2 regions of the Bacillus sp. 11B20 genome follow, and region 1 is predicted to be linked to the other one. Evidence: riboswitches for the same ligand, from Rfam matches in the RefSeq annotation. Region 1 holds a riboswitch; the other holds the start of a gene.

Region 1 (10,778 bases):
TTTGCGTTCAGACGCAAAGTACACTTGCTCATCCATTTGTGTAAAATAAAGCGGTTTGATGCCAAAAGGATCTCTTGCGCCATATAATAATTGCGCTTCTTTATCCCAAATTAAAAATGCAAACATGCCGCGAAGCTTTGAAGCCGCTTCTTCTTTATAATGACGGTATGTGGCAAGAAGTACTTCCGTATCTGAATCTGTGCTGAATGTATAGCCTTTTTTCACAAGCTCTTCCTTCAGCTCCACATAGTTATAAATTTCTCCGTTGAAAATAATCCAGTACTTTTCATCTTCATAAGAAAGCGGCTGCTTTCCGTGCTCAACATCTATAATACTTAAACGTCTAAATCCAAATCCTACATGCTCATCATGAAAGTAACCCTCATCATCCGGACCGCGATGAACGATGAGACGATTCATTTGTTTAATTAGCTCTTCCTGTTCAGTAGTTTCGGACAATGGACGGTGATTAAATACACCAACAAACCCACACATATTATTGCCTCCACGTTATGTTATTTCTTAAAAGTAGACCTATAATTAGACAGTATTTTGTCCGATTTTGTTTCACATTTTTTCGCTTTTTACAGATTTTTTTTTAATCAAAAGGAAAACCGCTTAAAATAAGCGGTTTTCTATGTTGTTATTGTCCCAATGCTTCTTTACGAAGTGTTTCGGCTTTATCCGTTTTTTCCCACGGAAGATCTAAGTCGTGACGGCCGAAATGTCCGTATGCAGCTGTTTGTTTGTAGATCGGACGGCGCAGGTCAAGCATTTTAATAATGCCAGCTGGACGAAGATCAAAGTTTGCACGAACCACTTCAATTAATTTTTCTTCAGAAGCTTTTCCTGTTCCGAATGTATCAATTGAAATCGATACAGGCTGTGCAACACCAATTGCATAAGCAAGCTGTACTTCACAAGAATCTGCAAGGCCGGCAGCTACGATGTTTTTCGCTACGTAACGAGCAGCATATGCCGCAGAACGGTCAACCTTCGTTGCATCCTTACCTGAGAAAGCACCGCCGCCATGACGAGCATATCCGCCATACGTATCAACGATGATTTTACGTCCAGTTAAACCAGCATCCCCTTGAGGTCCACCGATCACGAAACGGCCAGTTGGGTTAATAAAGTATTTTGTCTGTTCATCAATCAGTTCACTTGGAACGACAGGGCTGATGACATGCTCTTTTAAGTCACTTTGGATTTGTTCAAGCGTCACTTCTGGTGCATGCTGCGTAGAAATAACCACTGTGTCAATACGAACTGGTTTGTTTTGCTCATCATATTCAACTGTGACTTGTGTTTTTCCGTCTGGACGAAGGTATGCAAGTGTCTCATTCTTACGTACTTCTGTTAAACGGCGAGATAATTTATGCGCTAGGGAAATCGGCAGCGGCATGAGCTCTTCGGTTTCGTTGTTGGCAAAACCAAACATCAATCCTTGGTCACCTGCACCAATCGCATCAATTTCTTCTTCAGTCATTGTTCCTTCACGTGCTTCAAGCGCTTTGTCTACACCTTGCGCAATATCAGCAGACTGTTCATCAATTGATGTAAGGACCGCACATGTTTCCGCATCAAAACCATATTTCGCACGTGTGTAGCCAATTTCCTTAATTGTGTCACGCACCGTCTTTGGAATATCGACATAAGTAGACGTTGTAATTTCACCGCTTACTAATACGAGACCGGTTGTAACAGAAGTTTCACAGGCAACACGTGCATTTGGATCTTTCTTTAAAATTTCATCCAAAATGCTGTCTGAAATTTGATCACAGATTTTATCCGGATGTCCTTCTGTCACTGATTCTGAAGTAAATAAACGACGATTTTGACTCATAATGGCTATTTCCTCCTGTACAAGACCACATCATCCCAAGATGAGGCCTCCAATATGATACGGAACTCGTTCCCTCTTATATTTAAAAACGTTTATATTAGAGATGTTATTGGCAATTTGTTCATATGATATCCCAAAAATAAAAAAACCATTTCCTTCATTGCGAGGAAAGGGTCTGAGATCGCATGCCTTTCACTCTTATCGCTCAAGGTGTTCTTGTACCTTGCATCAGGTTAGCACCTTGGTTTCTCAGCATGTTCATGCCTTTTTCATAAGAAACCGGTTGCTGGGCTTCATCGGGCCTGTCCCTCCACCAACTCGGGATAAGAGTATCCGTTCAATAAGATATCTTATCTTAAACCCTTGCGTCATGTCAATGCTTCATAAGAATTATCTCCCTCTTTTTTCTCCTCATCATTAGCATCACCAAAAAGCATATTTTCATAGCAGAAATGAAAAAACACACACAAAAATGTTTAAATAGTATAGACTATTATTATTAATGTGTTATACTAATCGAAACAAACAAATTCAACGGTAAAGGAAGGGTTTTTTTATGAACTCAGTGGATTTAAAAGAAGATTTGCAGTCATTGCTCTCATTAGAAAATACGCACCAAAATTTATCTGTTCCGAAACTTGTTGAAAAGATTTTGGCACGTAATGAAGGCGTTTTAACATCAACAGGAGCTGTCCGCGCGACAACTGGAGCCTACACAGGACGTTCGCCTAAAGATAAATTTATCGTCAAAGAAGAAAGCTCTGAGCATAAAATCGATTGGGGTCAAGTCAACCAGCCGATCTCCAAAGAAGCATTTGACCGTTTATATACAAAGGTTGTGTCATACTTAAAAGAACGTGATGAACTATTCGTCTTTGAAGGGTTTGCAGGCGCTGATGAAAGATATCGTATGCCGATTACAGTTGTAAACGAATTCGCATGGCACAATCTTTTTGCCAAGCAGCTATTTATCAGACCTGACGGGTCAACACCTTCTTCAAATGAAAAACCTTTCACCATCTTATCTGCACCGCACTTCAAAGCAGATCCTGCAACAGATGGCACAAACTCTGAAACGTTTATCATCGTTTCTTTTGAAAAACGCACGATTCTTATCGGTGGAACAGAATATGCAGGAGAAATGAAAAAGTCCATTTTCTCTGTGATGAACTACCTGCTTCCTGAGCAAGATATTTTATCCATGCACTGCTCAGCAAACGTAGGTCAAGAAGGCGATGTAGCCTTATTCTTTGGACTTTCAGGTACTGGGAAAACGACGCTTTCTGCAAGCGCAAGCCGCAAGCTGATCGGAGACGACGAACATGGCTGGTCTGGCACAGGAGTCTTCAATATCGAGGGCGGATGCTATGCGAAATGTGTGAACTTAAGTGAAGAAAAAGAACCACAGATCTACAAAGCGATCAGCTTCGGATCAGTTCTTGAGAACGTTGTGCTTGATGAAGAAACACGTGAAGCGGATTATGATGATACATTCTTTACTGAAAATACACGCGCTGCTTACCCAATCGAAATGATTGATAACATCGTGAAACCAAGTATCGCAGGACATCCATCTGCCATTGTTTTCTTAACAGCTGATGCGTTTGGCGTCTTACCTCCAATCAGCCGTTTAACAAAAGAACAGGCAATGTACCATTTCTTGAGCGGGTACACAAGTAAATTAGCGGGAACTGAGCGCGGTGTCACATCACCAGAAACGACATTCTCTACGTGCTTCGGTTCACCATTCCTCCCGCTTCCAGCTCACGTCTATGCTGAAATGCTTGGCAAAAAGATCGATGAGCACGGTGCTAAAGTATTCCTTGTGAATACAGGCTGGACTGGCGGAGGCTATGGCACAGGCAAACGAATGAATCTCGCTCATACAAGAGCAATGGTTCAGGCAGCAATCGAAGGTGACCTTGATAATGCTGAAATGATCACTGATGACATCTTTGGCTTACACATCCCGCTTCATATTCCTGGTGTACCAGATGAAGTGCTTCAACCTGCAAAAACATGGGATGACCAAAAGGCTTATCAAGAAAAAGCACACTTCCTTGCCAATGAATTTAAAAAGAACTTCCAAAAATTCAGCCACGCGGCAAGTGACATTGAAGCCAAAGGCGGACCACTCGTATAACCAAATGAAAAAAGCTGAGGAGATTCAATCCCTCAGCTTTTTTTAGTTTGTTGAATGCAATGACACAAGGCGGTACGTCACCTTCGTGACATTGTCTGTCAGCTCTAGTTTTTCAACATGTGCTGTCCCTGTTTTTTCTCCGTCTTTCGTTTTGCGCACCTCAAGTGGAATATTTAACGGATAAATGCGGTATCCATCCTTCATGAGTTCAAATACATTTTCTTCAATTCTTGTCTCTTTTCCCTTTGTGACAATCATTGTATTAAATTCAACAGGCATTCCCATAATGAAAATCCCCCTACTTTCTATATTTCGTTATACTGCTTATTTTAACACATTTCCGCTTTTTCGGCTGTGCATCCATGTGGTCAGCCTTCTCACAATTTCTCGATTATGCTGCGGCGGGAAATAGTGGTTGTATCCATGGAAATACCACGTCTCCACAGACTTCCCGTGCTGGCGCAGTGCATCTTCTAACAAATATGCATGCTCAATCGATACATTTTGGTCCTCTTCTCCGTGGATGATCAGGACAGGTGCTTCAATTTTATCCACATCATTTAAAGGGGTTCTGTTCTCATATGCCTCTGGCACCTTATGCGGCGGACCACCAATCACACGCTTCATCATCCGTCTCATATCCACACGCTCTTCATAAGTCAGTTTCATGTCACTGACGCCTCCCCATGTGACAAAGGAAGCCGCCTCCTGTTTCATTTCTACAGCGGTCCAGATGCCCATAATACCGCCTCGCGAAAAACCAAAGATATGAATGCGATCCTTCTTCACTTTTTTGTGCTGCTTTAACAGCTGAAAGGCAGCAAAAGCATCTTTTCGATCTTCTCCGGCAAAATCTTCGTTCCCTTCGCCTCCTTGGTTTCCCCGGTAAAAGGGAGCAAAGACGACAAAACCCTGCGCGGCAAATTGCACAATCCGGCCAGGTCTGACCATCCCCACATTTTTAATGCCGCCTCGTAAGTACAAAAAGCCGTCGTAGAGACCTTCTCGGGCCGGCTCAGCGAGCAGTCCTTTCATCCGAAGTCCATCTGCCTCATAGGTCACTGTATATAAGTGAATATGCGGATGGGGCGACGGAAATCTTCTTTTTTCCACAATCACTCGATTTCTCTCCTTTTCATCTCTGTTTACGTCCATTGCTTCAGCATCGCTTCTGCGACAAGCTGGCCTGATTTTGTCACCATTGGCGTGCCGCCGCCTGGATGACTTGTTCCCCCAACAAACCAAAGTCCTTCAATGTCCTTTGACTGATTATTGATGCGAAAGAACGCCTGTTTGAACGAGTTTGAAGACATGCCATAAATGGCTCCACGATATGCTCCCGTTTTCTGCTGCAGATCGAGCGGGGTTTGAACCGCTTCATATTCGATCAGCTCATCCAAATCAAAAAGACCTTTGTCCATTAATTTGTTTTTTACATGCTGACGATATGTCTCCTTTAGCATGTCCCAATCTTGCTCTTTTGTCACATATGGTGCATTGGCCAGTACAAACAGGTTGCTTCTTCCCGCTCCTCCGCTTAAAGCTGGTTCTGAATGACCTGAATAGCATATGTAGAGCGTCGGGTCTTGAGGCAGTTGTTTTTTCTGAAAAATATCTTTGAATTCTTGCTCATAATCCTCAGGGAAAAACACAGTGTGATGAGCGAGCTGTTCATAGACTTTAGGTACACCTAATAAGAGAACAAAGCCCGACAACGACGGTTCAATACCAGCCAGTTTTTGATTTAAAAAACGAGGACGGTCTTTTTCATCTATAAGATGACGGTATACAGTCAGCGCATCTGCTCCTGCAATGACTTGATCTGCCTCATACATCTGCTGATCCGTCTCCACTCCTTTGATCCGCCGATCCTTCACATGAATCTTGTTCACTTGTTCATTGAGGTGAATCTGAACGCCTAATTCTTTTGCCAGTGTCTCAAATGCCTCAACTAAACGATATGTACCGCCTTGTATTCCATAAATCCCTTTCTCCCCTTCTAAATATGCCATCATGTTAAAAATAGCCGGCGCTTCGTAGGGAGAAGAGCCGATATAAGTGGCATACCGACCAAACATCGCCAATGTATGGGGATGACGGAAATATTGACGCAGCAGGCGCTGAACGGATGTGAACGGTTTGACAGCGAGAAGTGCTTTCATCAGCTTTAAATCCGCCTTATCCTTCCAGCTCAATAACAAACGATTTAAAAACTGCTCCTCTGCCTTTTGAAAAAGCGTCTTTGATTCCTGTAAAAATGCGCGGTATTGCTTCGCATCTTCAGGACTGAATGCAGCAATTTGGGACTCCATTTGCTCAATATTCTGCGTAAACTCGACCGTATGGCCATCTGAAAAAATATTTTTGGTCAGCGGAGAAATCGGATAAAAGGTCACATAATCCTCCATCCGTCTATGACAGGCTGTAAACACTTCTTCAAAATATGCCTTCATTGTAATGGTACTCGGTCCTAAATCAAAAGAGTAGCCTGCCTCGTGATGGCGCTGCAATTTCCCGCCTAAAACCGCTTCTTTTTCTAAAATGGTGACCTGAACCCCGCGTGACTGGAGACGGATCGCGGCTGATAATCCGCCAAGTCCGCCGCCGATGATGATCACTTTTTTCATTCGTACTTTCTCCCTTTCCATTCATACCCTTCTTTTTTCAGACCAATTTTCATAGAAGCAAAACCGATAGCAATCAGGCTTAAAATACTGACCGGCAATAAAAAAGCCATCGCAGATGTCCGCCCATTTTCAGTATCTATTGCCGCTTTAATCGACACACCCAGCCCATAACAAAGAATCGCTAAGCATACGCTCAAAACATCCAGCTGAAACAATGCGATCATGAAACAAATGACAGGAACCAAATAAAGGAGGGTGTATAAACAAAATACACTGCTTAACAAAGCAATGCTTCGATTCACACCTGGGAATAAATTTTTCCGGTAACCTTCCCAAACCTCTTGTCCACTCTCATACATTCTCATATACACAAATGGATGAATGCTTGCAAGTGTGAACGGAAAGCCTTTTTCCTTCACCCGTCTAGCCAAGGCCATATCATCAACTAGTGAATTCTTGATCGCTTCATGCCCGCCAATGTCGTGATAACAATTCTTTTCAACGGCAATAAAACCGCCATGTGCTGCGGCAAAAGCGGGATTCTTAGATTTTCTTACCCATTTCACTGGCAGATGACAGCCAATGGTAAACATCATCATAGGAACCACAAGATGCTCAAAAAATGTACCTGTTTTCTGTTCTGGAAAACCTGACAGCATGCCCGTTTTTTGCATGCATAACTGCTTGTACACTGATTCAACTGCCCCTTTTTTTAACCGGACATCCGCATCTAAAAATAGCAGCCAGTCAGAAGCAGCAGCTTCCGCGAGCTGAGAACAGGCATATGATTTACCAAGCCAGCCGCGCTTTAATGGTTGACCTGACTGGACACGGATCCACGGGTAACTTTCTGCAAAGCGTTCCACAATCGCTCTTGTCTGATCTGTCGAATGGTCATCAAGGACGATGAGCTCTTTCGGGTAAAGACGTTGATCAACGATCGACTGAAGACAGGCTTCGATCCGATTTTCCTCATTTCTTGCTGGAATCAGAATTGATAATGAAATCGGTTCACCCCGCGGAAAGGATGCTGGCTTTAAAACAGGAAGCTGCCTCATATTCCATATGGTGAAAATAAACTGACAGAGCAAGAGTACACTGATCACAGTTAGGAAGACCGCCATGTTTTCACCCACTTTTTAAAGGAATCAAACGCATCACTTGTTGACTGACTTGTCCTTGTCATCTGTCTAAATTCTTGATTGTTTGAAAAATCAGGATCTGCGATGACCTGTGCTTGATGTGCGTTTAACTGCGTTTCAAGCAGATCTCTGAGCAGATGCGTCACGTCCTTTCTTCGAAGTGCCCCGCCAGATACTAAGGTATCTTCACCAAACAAAGCAGATACTGTCGGCTTTTGAAATTGATTAAATGTATAATGCAAGGTCACAGGCTTCACCACGACTTGCTCAAATTGTCTCACTAAAAATGAAGCCCCGCCCTCTAATTCAAGCGGCCGTCTGTCCTGATGCATGATTTTCCCCTGTGGAAAAAGCCATACAGCCCCGCCAGCCTGCATGTTCTTTTTTGCCGTCATTAATGCTTGCTTCACACTTTTCAGATTCTCTTTCTGAACCGGAAAAGCACCAAGCTTACGAAAAAAGGCATATTGCTTCAACTGCTTCTCTTCCATCATCATATAGTGATCGAGTTCGGACGCTTTTTCTGTTAAAAGAAAGAGGATGAGTCCATCCCACCATGAGCTATGATTGGCGAGATAAAGAACAGGCAGCTTCTCGTTTGGGTCCACAGCGCCTTTCATCATCACGCAGCGGAAATGTTTATGAAGTAAATACCGCTCAAGATAAAGAGAAAATATACGTCTAAACGATCGGCTTTTGTCGCTTTCTTTCAAATTGAACCCTTCCTTCACACAAAATAACAATGATCAGTGCTAAATAAAAAATGACCTCGAGCCCGCCCTTTAATGCCAGCACACCAAAAAAGAACACCATTGCCTGATAAATACGGCTCGTCCAGCTCAGAGCCTTTTGATCAATCTGAACAAGCGGGAAGAGAAAGGAAAGTCCTGCTCCAATCATACCCCAGCTCACAAAATTCTCAAAAGGAATACCATAAAAACCACCGCCGTCATACCACACCCAAAATTTCCGTTCAGCTGCTACTGGGTCTAATATGAGGTCAAGCAAGACAATCCATATCCCCGTTTCGACCGCTCGTTTCCACTTCGACTGCTGACTAGATAAAAAAAGACTGTTTAAAAATACTCCAACCCATGCAAAAGCAATGGTTAAAGGTACCCCTGCCACTAGAAAACCTAACGTTGGATAATAGTCATAACCTCCGAAAGGAAATCCGGTTGTGATCCCAATCCATTCAACCGTAAATGTCAGCACGCCGACAATGGCTGCCCGTTTGATCACCATTCCCCATGATCCATAAATATTTCGCCCAATCTCTATCACACAGCAGGCATACAGCACAAGGAAAATGCCATTTGCAAATTGAAGCCATACTGGCACCTCAAAAAAGACCATTAATATGAGCCCTATCAAATACCACCCAAGAAATACCCAACTCACTCTATACACGAAACCGCCCCTTTATTTCTTCCAAATTCAAGAAAGTATTCATGCTTCTAGTATAGAAAAAAAGACACGTTCTATAAATAAACAATGCGCTTCTTATTTTCATCTAGGCACTCACCAAAAATCCCTTTTGACATACTTTAATTAGTGATCTAGAACAAAGGAGGCGAATTACTCTTGAATCGTTCCATCAAAGTCAGACTGGCATTCATCGTCGTTGTCCTGCTCTTTATTCCATTTGTCGCCTGTAAAAAAGAACAAGAGCAGACCGTACAAGTAGCCGAGGTGACCCATTCGGTTTTTTATGCTCCGCTATATGTTGCCTTATCTGAGGACTTCTTCAAAGAAGAAGGGCTAGAGGTTGAATTAAAAACGACTTGGGGCGGCGATAAAACGATGACAGCTCTCTTATCCGGTGGTGCAGATATTGCCCTGACCGGATCTGAATCCTCTATCTATGTAGAGGCTCAAGACACAAAAGACTCTGTCGTCAACTTTGCACAGCTGACACAAACAGACGGTACATTTCTTGTTTCAAGGGAGAAAGTGAGCGAATTCTCTTGGGATCAATTAAAAGGAAAAGACTTTCTTGGACAGCGGAAAGGCGGCATGCCGCAAATGGTCGGTGAATATGTCCTGAAAAAGGAAGGCATTGATGTAAAAAAGGATCTCCGTATGATTCAAAATATTGATTTTGCCAACATTTCAGGTGCTTTCTCCTCTGGAACTGGCGATTTTGTGCAGTTATTCGAACCGACAGCATCCTTAATTGAAAAAGAAGGCAAAGGGTACATCACCGCCTCCTTTGGAGAGGCTTCCGGAAAGGTGCCTTATACCACCTTCATGGCAAAGAAAAGTTACTTAGAGGAAAACAAAGAGACAGCTGAAGCCTTCACTCGTGCCATTTACAAAGCGCAGAAATGGGTGGAAGCCAAGCAGCCGGAGGAGATTGCCAAAACTATTCAATCTCATTTTCCTGACACAGCACTTGATGTCTTATCAACAGCCATTAAACGCTACAAACAGCAGGAATCCTATGCAACAGACCCCCTTCTGAATGAAGAGGAATGGAACAAATTGCAGGAAATTATGAAGGAGAGCGAAGAATTGCCGAAATTTATCCCGTACAAACAACTTGTCGATTCATCCATTGCAAAGAAGGTCACAGAACATAAATAGAATAGGAGGTAGCACATGTCTTTCCTTCAAATTGACCATGTGACCCACACGTACTTCTCTTTAAAAGAAAAAACAACGGCCATACAGCACATCAATATGGAGATAGACCAAGGAGAATTTATTTCATTTATTGGTCCCAGCGGGTGCGGAAAAACCACCCTGCTGTCTATCATTGCAGGAATAACGCCACCCTCTGAAGGCCGAATTTTAATCGAAGGAAAAGAACCGAATCAAAAGGAGCATCAAATCGGCTACATGCTCCAGCAGGATTATTTGTTCCCTTGGAAAACCATCAAGGAAAATATCATTCTCGGGTTGAAAATTACCAAACAAGATTCACATGAAGCCACCTCCGCCGCTCTTGGCTTACTGCCTAAGCTTGGCCTTCATGATGTAGAGGAAAAATACCCGAAAGAGCTGTCAGGCGGTATGAG
Region 2 (10,778 bases), on a different contig from region 1:
TGATCTCGATCAAGCAGAAGAATACAGGAGAATTTTAACTAATCGTTATGAAGGTTTACTAGAAGATGAAGATCAATTAAGTAGTTATCAGAATCAGTTTTTTGCAAAGCAAATTACGAGCGAATTAGGCTTGCCGTTTGACGAAACATTGATTCCTAATGGCACATGTCAAAACATAGAGAATATTAGTGAAATGTACTATTGCTTTAAACTTAAAGGAGGAAAAGCCGATAAGAGTACTATGCAGTGGAGCGATTCAGATGATTTATTAACAACTCTTATGAAATATGATATTGTAGACATTAATCAAAATGATAAGAATAAATTGGTAGATATGTTTAATGAAGTTATTTCGTATCATGGAGATAATCATTACATTATTCTCAATCTATATACGGATATTTTATTACGCTATAATCTGGATGTGCCAAAAGTTAAAATTAAGAAAAAAATTCAAGCCTCTCAATGTGGCTTAGGTTATTGCACATCTAAAGGAAGTTACGATTTTGAATTAAGTGTTTATGGAAATCACACACTTAATTTATTAGAGGGGATTGAGATGGCTAGTGAACTTAGATAATAAGGAAGATACGTCGATTCTAAAGGTCGACCACCTTGGTTTTCAATATGGGAATGCAACCATCTTGAAAGATTTGTCTTTACATATTCAAGGCCCTGGTCTTTATGCCCTTTATGGAGAAAGTGGTAGTGGAAAGACAACATTTATTAACGTTATTGCATTGATTCAAAAACCGAGTTCTGGGAAGATGATGTTGTTCAACCAGTCCATTGATTATACAAATCAAGAACAGGTTGATAAATACCGCAAGAAAATTGCCTATTTCTTTCAAGATCTGAACTTGATTGAGTCTTTAACCGTCAGAGAAAATTTACATGTCATCTCGTTAATTAATGAACAAGAAGTCTCAAATGAAAGATTAGCAGAACAGGCTAAGAAGCTTAAAATGAGCGAGAAACTTGATGTCACAGTAAGTAATCTGTCAGGCGGAGAAAGGCAACGCGCTGCTTTTTTGAAAATCATGCTGTTTGATTATTCATTGATTCTATTAGATGAACCAACAAACAACCTTGATAAAGATAACATTCAGATGATGCTTGGTATGTTATCTGAATTGAAGAAAACGAAGACGATTTTAGTCGTTACACACTCTGATACGGTTGTGCAACATGCCGATGTTGTCCTTCGTTTTGAAGATTTGAATAAAAAGGACCAGTCCATATGAAAAAATTATTCGTCTTTGAGTATTTAAAAAAGAAACATCGATCGACTCTGAGAAAATTGGCTGTTTTGAATTTTGTATTGCTGATGTTAATCTTTTTCTCCATATTTACTATCTTGATTTCTGCTGATAATATTTATAAAAATGTATTGACTAACGATCGCCTATCAATGGTTTTAATTAATGGATATTCGAAAACTGGTGAGTATCAATACGATACAGATAAAATTAAGCGGATGCCGAATGTCAAAGACATTGTTTACGAATATGACGTCTCGTTATCTATTGAAGCAAATGGAGAAACGGATATATTGTCAGCTTTATCATTCAATTCGACAACAAAAGAAGCTGTGAGTTATGAAGGGGATCTAAAAGAAAACACTATTCTGCTTCCAGAAAGATTTAAAGGCAAAAAAATAAAAGCATATGATGGTGAAGTAGAACCATTAAAAGCGAATATTGAGTACTACAAAGGAGAAGGGAATTATTTTTTAAAAGATTACAGTTACCTATCACCAGATCTGTACAAAAAATTGAGTAGTCAAATTAAGATTGGTGAGAACTACGATGGTGTTAGAACACTCATTGTTAATTTAAATAAAACCGAGGATATTTATGAGTTTGTGAACCAGTTCGATCGAATGTTCGATGAAGAAGATGTTTTTGTATACTACCAAGCGCAAGGTCTAGAAAAACTAGTTGCTAATTCAAAATTGTCATTTTTGCTGCTTGTTGTTTTTCAAATCATTTTATTTGTGGTGATTGCTTTTATTTATCGAGGTCAGATGCATACACTCATTAGCATTTTGAATCGAGATTTATTGTCCTTGTATTTAAATGGGATGTCACCAAAGGATATGATCAAGCAATTTTACAGTAGTATAGACAAGATGAACCTAAAAGTGTATATTGTTGCGTTACTATTTATTGCCGTCTTGGGTGCTTTCCTACTTGGACAATTACCGGGAGAGATCATTCTATGGATTGGTGGTACAGCAGTTGGACTTCTACTTATCTTGGTTCTATTGAATAAATGGTTTGTGCGATACATTATCACAAAACGTATGAAGAAAGAACTGTCACAAGAGAATATCGTATCAAGATTACGAAACTAAGAAAAAGAACTGCTTATTGGCAGTTCTTTTCTAATAATAAAACCCTTAAACTTAGAGAGCTTAGAACAAGATGTTTTATTTCCACACTTGATCAGCAATCTCAATCACATGACGCAGTTTTTCCCATTGCTGTTCTTCTGTTAACAGGTTGCCTTCCTCTGTTGAGGCGAAACCGCATTGTGGACTCAAACAAATTTGGTTAATGTCCACATATTGAGCCGCTTCCTCAATGCGTTTTTTAATCTGTTCAACTGGCTCAAGCTCACCGTATTTTGAAGTGACAAGGCCTAGTACGATTTGAAGGTTTGGGTTCTTCACATATCGAAGAGGCTCAAATCCGCCAGAACGATCGTCGTCGAATTCTAAAAAGAGACCATCAAGATCTAAGCCGGCGAAAATTGTTTCTGCCGCTGCTTCGTAACCACCTTCAGCAGCCCAAGTTGATTTAAAGTTACCGCGGCAAATGTGCATAGTAATCACCAAATCCTCTGGGCGATCGGCAACAGCTTCATTGATTGTCTTCGCAAACGACTCACGAAGTTCATCCTCTTCACGGCCAAAGGCTTTGATTTGCTCGTGACCTTTTTCAGAAAAGAACACGGCCCATGCCGTATCATCCAGCTGCAAGTAGCGGCAGCCTGCATCATAAAAAGCACGGATGGCTTTCTTATACGCCTGTGCCACATCATGGTGGAATTCCTCTAAGCTGTCATACACTCCTTCTTCAAGCTTTCCACGGAAAAAGAGCATATTGGGACTTGGAATCGTCATTTTAGCCGTATGATCACCAGCGATGCTGTGAAGGAAACGATAATCCTCCAACATTGGATGATCTGTAAAATCGATCTTGCCTGTTACCTTGATCCCTCTTGCTTTTGTCGTCGTGTTATGGAATTGAATGCCCTGATCTGCTTCAAATCCTTCAACCCCATCGAGTCCTTCCAGAAAGTCAAAATGCCACCATGCACGTCTGAACTCACCATCTGTGACAACCTCTAACCCAATTTCTTTTTGCTTCTCTACAATACGTGTGATTTCTTCGTTTTCAATTTGTCGGAGTTGTTCTGCTGTCAGCGTACCGTCTGCTTTTAGCTTGCGTGCTTCCTTGATGCGTTCTGAACGTAGTAAGCTTCCTACTTGATCTGCGCGGTATGGCGGTTTCGTTGTTTTCTTTCCAATGGTTTTTACTTGTGTCATGCTGAATCCCTTCTTTCTTCAGGTTAAAAAATCAAATAAAAAAGCTCTTCCTTGGATAAGGAAGAGCATCATATACTGTGAGAACTCTGCCTTATCTTCAAACAAGCATCTGCTTGCTTAAGGAATTAGCACCATTCTGTTCCTAGGAACAGCGGTTGCCGGGTTTCACAGGGCCAGTCCCTCCACCACTCTTAATAAGGTTACCTTTTGATTCAATTTTCTTAATAAACACAATTATTCAACGTTTTTAGGGAAAAGTCAATGGTTTTTACAATTTAATTTCCTACATGAACAAATCAGCAACAAGAACACCAGCAAGTCCGACAAGTGAAAGCACGGTGACCATCAAAGTCCACGTTTTAAAGGTTTGAGCCATTGATAGGTTAAAGTATTCTTTATAAATCCAGAAACCTGCATCATTCACATGAGAGAACGTGATACTGCCGGCACCTGTTGCGATCACCATTAACTCAGGGCTGACACCCGTCAGGCCAATCAGTGGTGCAGAAATGCCAGCCGCCGTGAGACCGGCGACAGTCGCTGATCCTAAAGAGACACGAAGGACAGCAGCAATGAGCCAAGTCAGAAGCAGGGGAGAAAGTGTGCTTCCTTGCATGATCCCTGCAATGTATTGATCGACGCCGCTATCAATGAGCACCTGTTTAAAGGCGCCTCCGCCCGCAATAATTAATAAAATCATGGCAATAGAGCCGATAGAATCCGTGATGGACTTCATTACGTCATGCATGCTCTTTCCTCTTCCAAGCCCAAACGTGTAGATGGCAAGCAGCACTGAGATTAATAGTGCAATCGCCGGTTCGCCTAAAAACTCAGCGGTAGGCAGCAATGGGGAGGAAGGGAAGAAAATTTCTAGAAATGCTCTGAAAGTCATAAGCAATACAGGCAAAACAGCGGTGAAAATGCTAATGCCGAAGCTAGGCATTTCTTCTTCTGTGAATTCCTTTGGATTAAATAAGTTCTTTGGGATATGTGCGTGCAACTGGTCTTTTTTAAATAGTTTTGTAAACAGAAGTCCACCTACTAAAACAGCAGGAATCGCTAAAATAATCCCAACCAATAAGGTTTGTCCCATGTTTGCTTGAAAGACATTCGCAATGGCAGTCGGCCCTGGGTGAGGAGGGAGGAAGCCATGTGTGGTGATGAGAGCAGCGACAAGCGGCATGCCCACATACAGCACAGGAAGTCTTGCAGCCTGAGCGATCGTAAAGACTAATGGAATTAAAATAATGAATCCGGTTTCATAAAATAGAGCAATTCCAATCACAAATCCAGTCAGCATTGTCGCCCATTGGATTTTTCCGATGCCAAATCGGTCAATGAGTGTCATCGCGATACGCTGAGCACCGCCAGAATCAGCCATCAATTTCCCAAGCATCGCTCCAAAACCGAGAACGAGTGCCAGGTGTCCGAGCGTACTGCCAAGTCCTTTTTCGACGGAAGCAATCGCTTCTAGTGGTGTCATCCCTTCTAACACAGCAACAATTAAAGAGACAATAATCAAAGAAATGAAAGCGTTTAACTTAAAGACAACCATGAGTAAAAGCAATAACAAAACGCCAAGTCCAATAAACACTAACGACATGATCTTTCCTCCTTTGTGGTGCATAAGGGGGCGCAAACACCCCCTATGCCTTATCCTTCAAGTATGTCTACAGCTTCTTTTAACGTATCCTTTGACCCAACATTTCCCGGGAAAATCACATAAGACATGAAAGGGAATTTACTTTCTTCTCCTGTTTGCCAAACAGGGATCCCTGGTTTGATTTGACCTGCCACGGTCGCACGTCTCACGCTAAGTCCTCTTGTCCCAATATCGCTGGAGGTGATTCCGCCTTTGGCAATGAGATACTTAGGACGAATGGTGAGGCGCTGGACAATACTTGTCACAGCATCACTAATCTGTACAGAGAGCTTTAATTCTTCCTCTTGGCGATCATCCCCAAGATCAAGCCGTTCTCTTCTTGTATAAATAGCCACAGATTGACCTGCTACCAACAGTGCTTCAGTTTGCTGAATGACACGGTCAATTTCTTTGCGAAAGGCATCAGGCTCTAACACGAGGTGGGTATTAAATTCAATAAAAGCCATCTCTTTATTTTGCTCAAGCGCTTGTAATTGTTCTGTTGTTTTTTTTACATGAGAACCGACCATAATGAGACCACCATGAGGGCTTTCTTCTTGTATCAAGTCATCTCTTGTTAATAAGGCGTGATCCCCTATACCGCCAAGTACTTTTGTGAGCGCCGCCGCACTTCTGAACATCAGCTGCTGTCCTGCTTGAATGGCTTCAATGAGAGCGGTGACAAAGACTTTGACATCGTCATAGTCCACTGCGTTTACAACCACTTTTTTGAAGTCCTTCACACCAATGAGCTGTTGTTTGATTTGATCGATGCGTAAAGCCCGCAGATCAGCTAACGAAATGTAGGTCGTGTTCTTTTTTGTGAACAATCCCTCTGACTTTTCTTCAATCCATTCTCCTAGATGAGAGGATTGAAAGCCGAATGTACGGTCTCTTGCAAATTCTGTATCACCAGCAGGAATTAATTCGTGTCCTTCCTGTACGTAATGAATATTGTCGATCGTAAAGCGTCCGCCTTCTTGGAAAAAAGGAAGAAGGATTTCTCCATCGAACTGGCGGGAGCTTTGCTGTTCAATGGTCGTTCTGAGTACTTCAGTTTCAAGCGGAAAGTGTCCGCGAAGAGTAGAATCTCCTCGGCTGACAATGATGAATTCCTGATTAAGCCGTTCAGCCACCTTTACAATGGTTGCAGCAATTGTTTCGTGCGCAGCGGCAGTTTCTTTCTCTGTCATACTGCGAGAATTTGTCAGTATAAAGAACATGCGGCTGTCTTCAAGAAAACCAGCCTCAATGCTTTCTTCTGACCAATCGGTGAAAACAGAGACGCCATGTACGGTTTGAATCCCTGTTGGATCATCGTCTAATACAATGACTTTATGCTGAAAGTCGCTCAGTGCTTGTTCGTATGCTGATTGAATGGCCTTTGAATCTGCTTTTGGAATGGCATTCAATATGTCAGTACTTTGCTTCATGACCATCTCATCCTTTCTTTACTTCGACATGAGCCATTTTTTCGTAATATTGAACGATGCCGCCATGATCAAGCCCGGATTTTCCGTCTGCTTTGAGGGCGTGGAAGATTTCAAGCAACTGACTAGAAAGCGGAAGAGGAACACCGATATCATGAGCAGTTTCCATGACATTGGTTAAATCCTTCAAGTTGATGTCGATGCGTCCGCCAGGTTCAAAATTTCTTTCTAAGATGAGGGGGACTTTTGCGTCGAGAACGGCACTTCCTGCCAGTCCGCCGCGGATGGCTTCATACATCTTATCAATGGCAATGCCTGATTTAGCAGCTAGAACGAGCGCCTCGGACATGGCCGCAATATTTAAGTTGACGATGATTTGATTGGCAAGCTTTGCTGTTGTTCCGCTTCCATTCGGTCCAACTAATACGACCTCAGTGCCCATTGCAAGCAGGACATCCTTCACTTGCTCAAAGATGGATTCTTCGCCGCCAGCCATGATGGCAAGTGTTCCGTCTATTGCCTTCGGTTCTCCGCCGCTGACAGGTGCATCGATAAATTCCACCTGATGCTGTTTGGCAAGAGCAGCTAAAGCCCTAGAGGTTACAGGAGAAATTGAACTCATATCTACGATGACAGTGCCAGATGCGGCTGTCGTTAAAATGCCTTGATCACCTGAAACGACTGCTTCTACATGCTCTCCTTTAGGAAGCATTGTGATGATGATATCGCTTTCACAAGCTGCCTCAGCTGCTGAAACAGCACCTTTTGCTCCGGCTTTCTGTAACGATCGAATCGCTTCCTCATTTAGGTCAAAAACCGTTAAAGTATGACCGGCTTTTAATAGATTGAGTGCCATAGGTTTTCCCATAATACCTAGTCCAATAAATCCAATCTTCTTTGTCACGTTGTCCGCCTCCTATATAGAAAACCCTTACAAAAAGCGCTTTCTTTTCTTTTTGTTAGTATATATACTATCTTTTAAATTTAATAGTAGGAAATAAACTATTGTTCATTTAATGTACATGACGTGATAGGAACGTGTCAACGGAAAATATGAAAAAAGTCACAAAAAAAGACCGGAATCAGCTCCGGTCTTTTGTGTTCATGTTTTATTTTTAGCTACAGCTAATCTAGATCGTTTCACGTTTTCAATGGCATTTGATCCTAGCTCTAAAACAGCGGCGACGTATAGTACATCAATGATCACAAGCTGGTTGATACGGGAGATCATGGAGTCCGATCGATAGGTTGTCTCTCTGGAAGAGCTAAGCAGATGAAAATCAGACCGTTTTGCGAGCTCTGATTTCGGATAGCTGGTGATAGAGGCAATTTTTGCCCCTTTTTCTTTTGCAAACTGTACGGCGTCAAGAATTTCTCTGCTTTCTCCTGAATGGGAGATTGCGACGATAAAATCGTGTTCCGTGGCGTGTGTTGCAATCATATTCATCATATGCGGATCACTGCAGAGGCTCACTTCAAAACCAAGCTGCAGGAACTTATGATAAGCATCACCAGCAATAAAGCTGGACGCACCTGCTCCAAAAAAGACGGTTTTATGTGCCTGTTTCATGTGTTCAATGAATTGTGTGACGGCATGATCCTCTAAAATATGCTTCATATCTTGAATAGAGTTTGTTGTTAACTCTATGACCTTATGCTTAATGTCAGCTACACTATCGGATGCCTCGATCTCGCCGTATATGGATTGAGGTGTATTGGTCGCGATATCCTGTGCGACATGGACACGAAACACTTGGTACGATTCATAGCCAATTTTTCTTAGAAAACGAAAAATCGTCGTTTCGCTTGTGCTGCATTCAGCAGCGAGTGCACTGATAGAATGAAGCACAACTTTCTGAGGGTTTTGTAAGATGTAATTGGCAATCTTTTTCTGGGTTGGGGACAAACTATGAAACGTCGTCCGAATGTGACTAAAAATATTCTCTTCTATGATAAACACCACACTTCATCTAGCATTCTATATTAAGCATACAGGAACTTATGAAAACGGTAAACAAACCAGATGTGGAAAAATGAAGAATAATATGGAAAAAATACTTCTTTTGGTTCTTTTGTCATGGTATACTCATTTGGTAATAGACAAAAATGGGGGTTTTTACTATGACAATGAAAAAAGGCCTAACGATCGGCCTGCTTATTTTCTCACTGATTGTTTCCTTGTTTGCGCCAGTTGGATCTGCGGATGCCAAACAAGCAAAAAAAGCAAAAGTAAGCACACACTATTATAAAAAGAAAAAAACGTTCAAATATGCACAGGTGAAAAACCTAAGCAAGGCGCATATGAAAACCATCAATCGTGATTTAAAAGAAGATATTGCTTTCTCTTATTCTACTTACTTGTTCTTAAAGGATGAAGCAAAAAAGGAAGGCTTTGGGAAGATCACGTACGAGAGATCGTTTAAAACGAAATTTAACAATGGGAAGAAACTAAGTATCTTAAACTATGACTACATGAATGATGGCAGCATGCACGGGGACACAATGGTTTCCAGCATGAACTATGTGTTAACAAAGAAAAAAACAAAGCAGCTGTTCTTGACTGACGTTGTGAAAACAAAGAAAAAGCGTACGAAAGTAAGAGATTATATTTATAACTACACAAAGAAACATAAAAGTAAATTCTATGCGAACCTGAAAAAAAGTGACATTGAAATCAACTACAACACACAGTATTACTTCACGAAAAAGGGAATTGCTGTTGTCTTCCAGCCATATGAAATTTCACCTTATTATGTTGGAATTCCTATGATTCAAGTTCCTGCGAAGGTATATAAATAAAAAGAAAAACGACCACTGAATCTGGTCGTTTTTTGCTATCTATGCCAACACAAAAAAGAGCCCCTCATGAGGCTCTTTTATTTGGATTTATACTTGTTTAGGTGCTTCGTTTAGTGGGTGACGGCGTTTTCCGTTGTAGTGGCGGCGCATACGAAAGATTTCAAACTCCGAAAGCTCTGCGCTTTTTCTTTTTTGGGTGCGGTTATCTTTTTTGAAAGAGAATAGTAAGTAGCAGCAAAGTGAAGCGATAATCAATAAAATCATCATATGACATTCCTCCAATTCATCCTATTCTTTAAGTGTAGACAGGGTGAGTGATGTTTATAACTGAAAATAAGCAGCAGAATCGGTTTAGTCCTTAAGGTTCATTCGATCTGCTATTTTAGGTCTAAAATACTGGTTGTTTTTAACTATTATATTTCCAGTTATTTCACTCGTCAAGAAGAATTTTTTCTGGGGTTGTCTCTATTAGTACGAATAAGTGTCATAAAAGTTTCAGAAAATTGTAAACTTTTATTAAAAAACCGTTCCCGAACAGGAACGGTTGTAAACATGTCTATGCTTTTTCTTCAAATAGACGGGCAATTTCAACGATAACTTCGGTTGCTTTCACCATGTTTTCAACGGAAATAAATTCATATTTACCGTGGAAGTTTTCTCCGCCAGTAAAGATGTTTGGCGTTGGTAGACCTTTATATGAAAGCTGGGAGCCATCTGTGCCGCCGCGGATTGGTTCAATGACCGGTGTGACTGAGCGATTTTCCATAGCTTCATGAGCTATGTCCACAATATGTTTCACCGGCTCAATTTTTTCTCTCATATTATAATATTGATCCTGAATGCTGAGGGTGATGCTGTTTTCTCCGTAGGTGGCTTTTAAGTCATTTGCTATTTTTTCAAACAATGCCTTGCGATTGTTGAATTTCTCTTTATCAAAATCACGGATAATATATTGCAGCTCCGCCTCTTCTACTTCTCCTACAAATTTCGTCAGGTGGAAAAAGCCTTCGTAGCCTTCTGTATACTCCGGAGATTCGTCAGAAGGAAGTTTGTTATGAAAGAGCATCCCGATTTTCGCAGCGCTGACCATTTTGTCCTTAGCTGTTCCTGGGTGGACGTTGTTTCCTTTAATGGATACTTTCGCACCTGCTGCGTTGAAGCTTTCATATTGCAGCTCGCCAAGCGGTCCGCCGTCAATTGTGTAAGCATAGGAAGCGCCAAAGGCATCAACATCAAACTTGTGCGGCCCTCTGCCAATCTCTTCATCTGGCGTAAAAGCGACGCGGATTTTTCCATGCTTAATGTCTGGGTGTTCAATTAGGTAATGCATAGCTGTCATAATTTCTGCGATACC

Evidence for each region. Region 1 has a riboswitch for S-adenosylmethionine ahead of metK (methionine adenosyltransferase). Riboswitches for the same ligand answer to the same signal wherever they lie in the genome.
Region 2: another riboswitch for S-adenosylmethionine. It lies ahead of ACN6NB_RS18520 (5-methyltetrahydropteroyltriglutamate--homocysteine S-methyltransferase); the one in region 1 lies ahead of metK (methionine adenosyltransferase).

Annotation. Positions count from the first base shown of each region.
Region 1 is NZ_JBLZWZ010000008.1:865,480-876,257, forward strand. It holds gene asnB (asparagine synthase (glutamine-hydrolyzing)) at 1-495, opposite strand, end outside; gene metK (methionine adenosyltransferase) at 644-1,846, opposite strand; SAM riboswitch class I at 2,042-2,176, opposite strand; gene pckA (phosphoenolpyruvate carboxykinase (ATP)) at 2,403-3,989, shown strand; gene ACN6NB_RS13810 (DUF2584 domain-containing protein) at 4,032-4,274, opposite strand; gene ACN6NB_RS13815 (alpha/beta hydrolase family protein) at 4,314-5,108, opposite strand; gene ACN6NB_RS13820 (phytoene desaturase family protein) at 5,135-6,616, opposite strand; gene ACN6NB_RS13825 (glycosyltransferase family 2 protein) at 6,613-7,740, opposite strand; gene ACN6NB_RS13830 (lysophospholipid acyltransferase family protein) at 7,725-8,471, opposite strand; gene ACN6NB_RS13835 (carotenoid biosynthesis protein) at 8,440-9,168, opposite strand; gene ACN6NB_RS13840 (ABC transporter substrate-binding protein) at 9,343-10,344, shown strand; gene ACN6NB_RS13845 (ABC transporter ATP-binding protein) at 10,360-10,778, shown strand, end outside.
Region 2 is NZ_JBLZWZ010000009.1:822,870-833,647, reverse strand. It holds gene ACN6NB_RS18535 (hypothetical protein) at 1-580, shown strand, start outside; gene ACN6NB_RS18530 (ATP-binding cassette domain-containing protein) at 567-1,244, shown strand; gene ACN6NB_RS18525 (hypothetical protein) at 1,241-2,356, shown strand; gene ACN6NB_RS18520 (5-methyltetrahydropteroyltriglutamate--homocysteine S-methyltransferase) at 2,432-3,553, opposite strand; SAM riboswitch class I at 3,642-3,754, opposite strand; gene ACN6NB_RS18515 (gluconate:H+ symporter) at 3,837-5,156, opposite strand; gene ACN6NB_RS18510 (four-carbon acid sugar kinase family protein) at 5,207-6,628, opposite strand; gene garR (2-hydroxy-3-oxopropionate reductase) at 6,636-7,529, opposite strand; gene ACN6NB_RS18500 (MurR/RpiR family transcriptional regulator) at 7,728-8,585, opposite strand; gene ACN6NB_RS18495 (DUF3298 and DUF4163 domain-containing protein) at 8,747-9,424, shown strand; gene ACN6NB_RS18490 (hypothetical protein) at 9,512-9,691, opposite strand; gene pepT (peptidase T) at 9,981-10,778, opposite strand, start outside.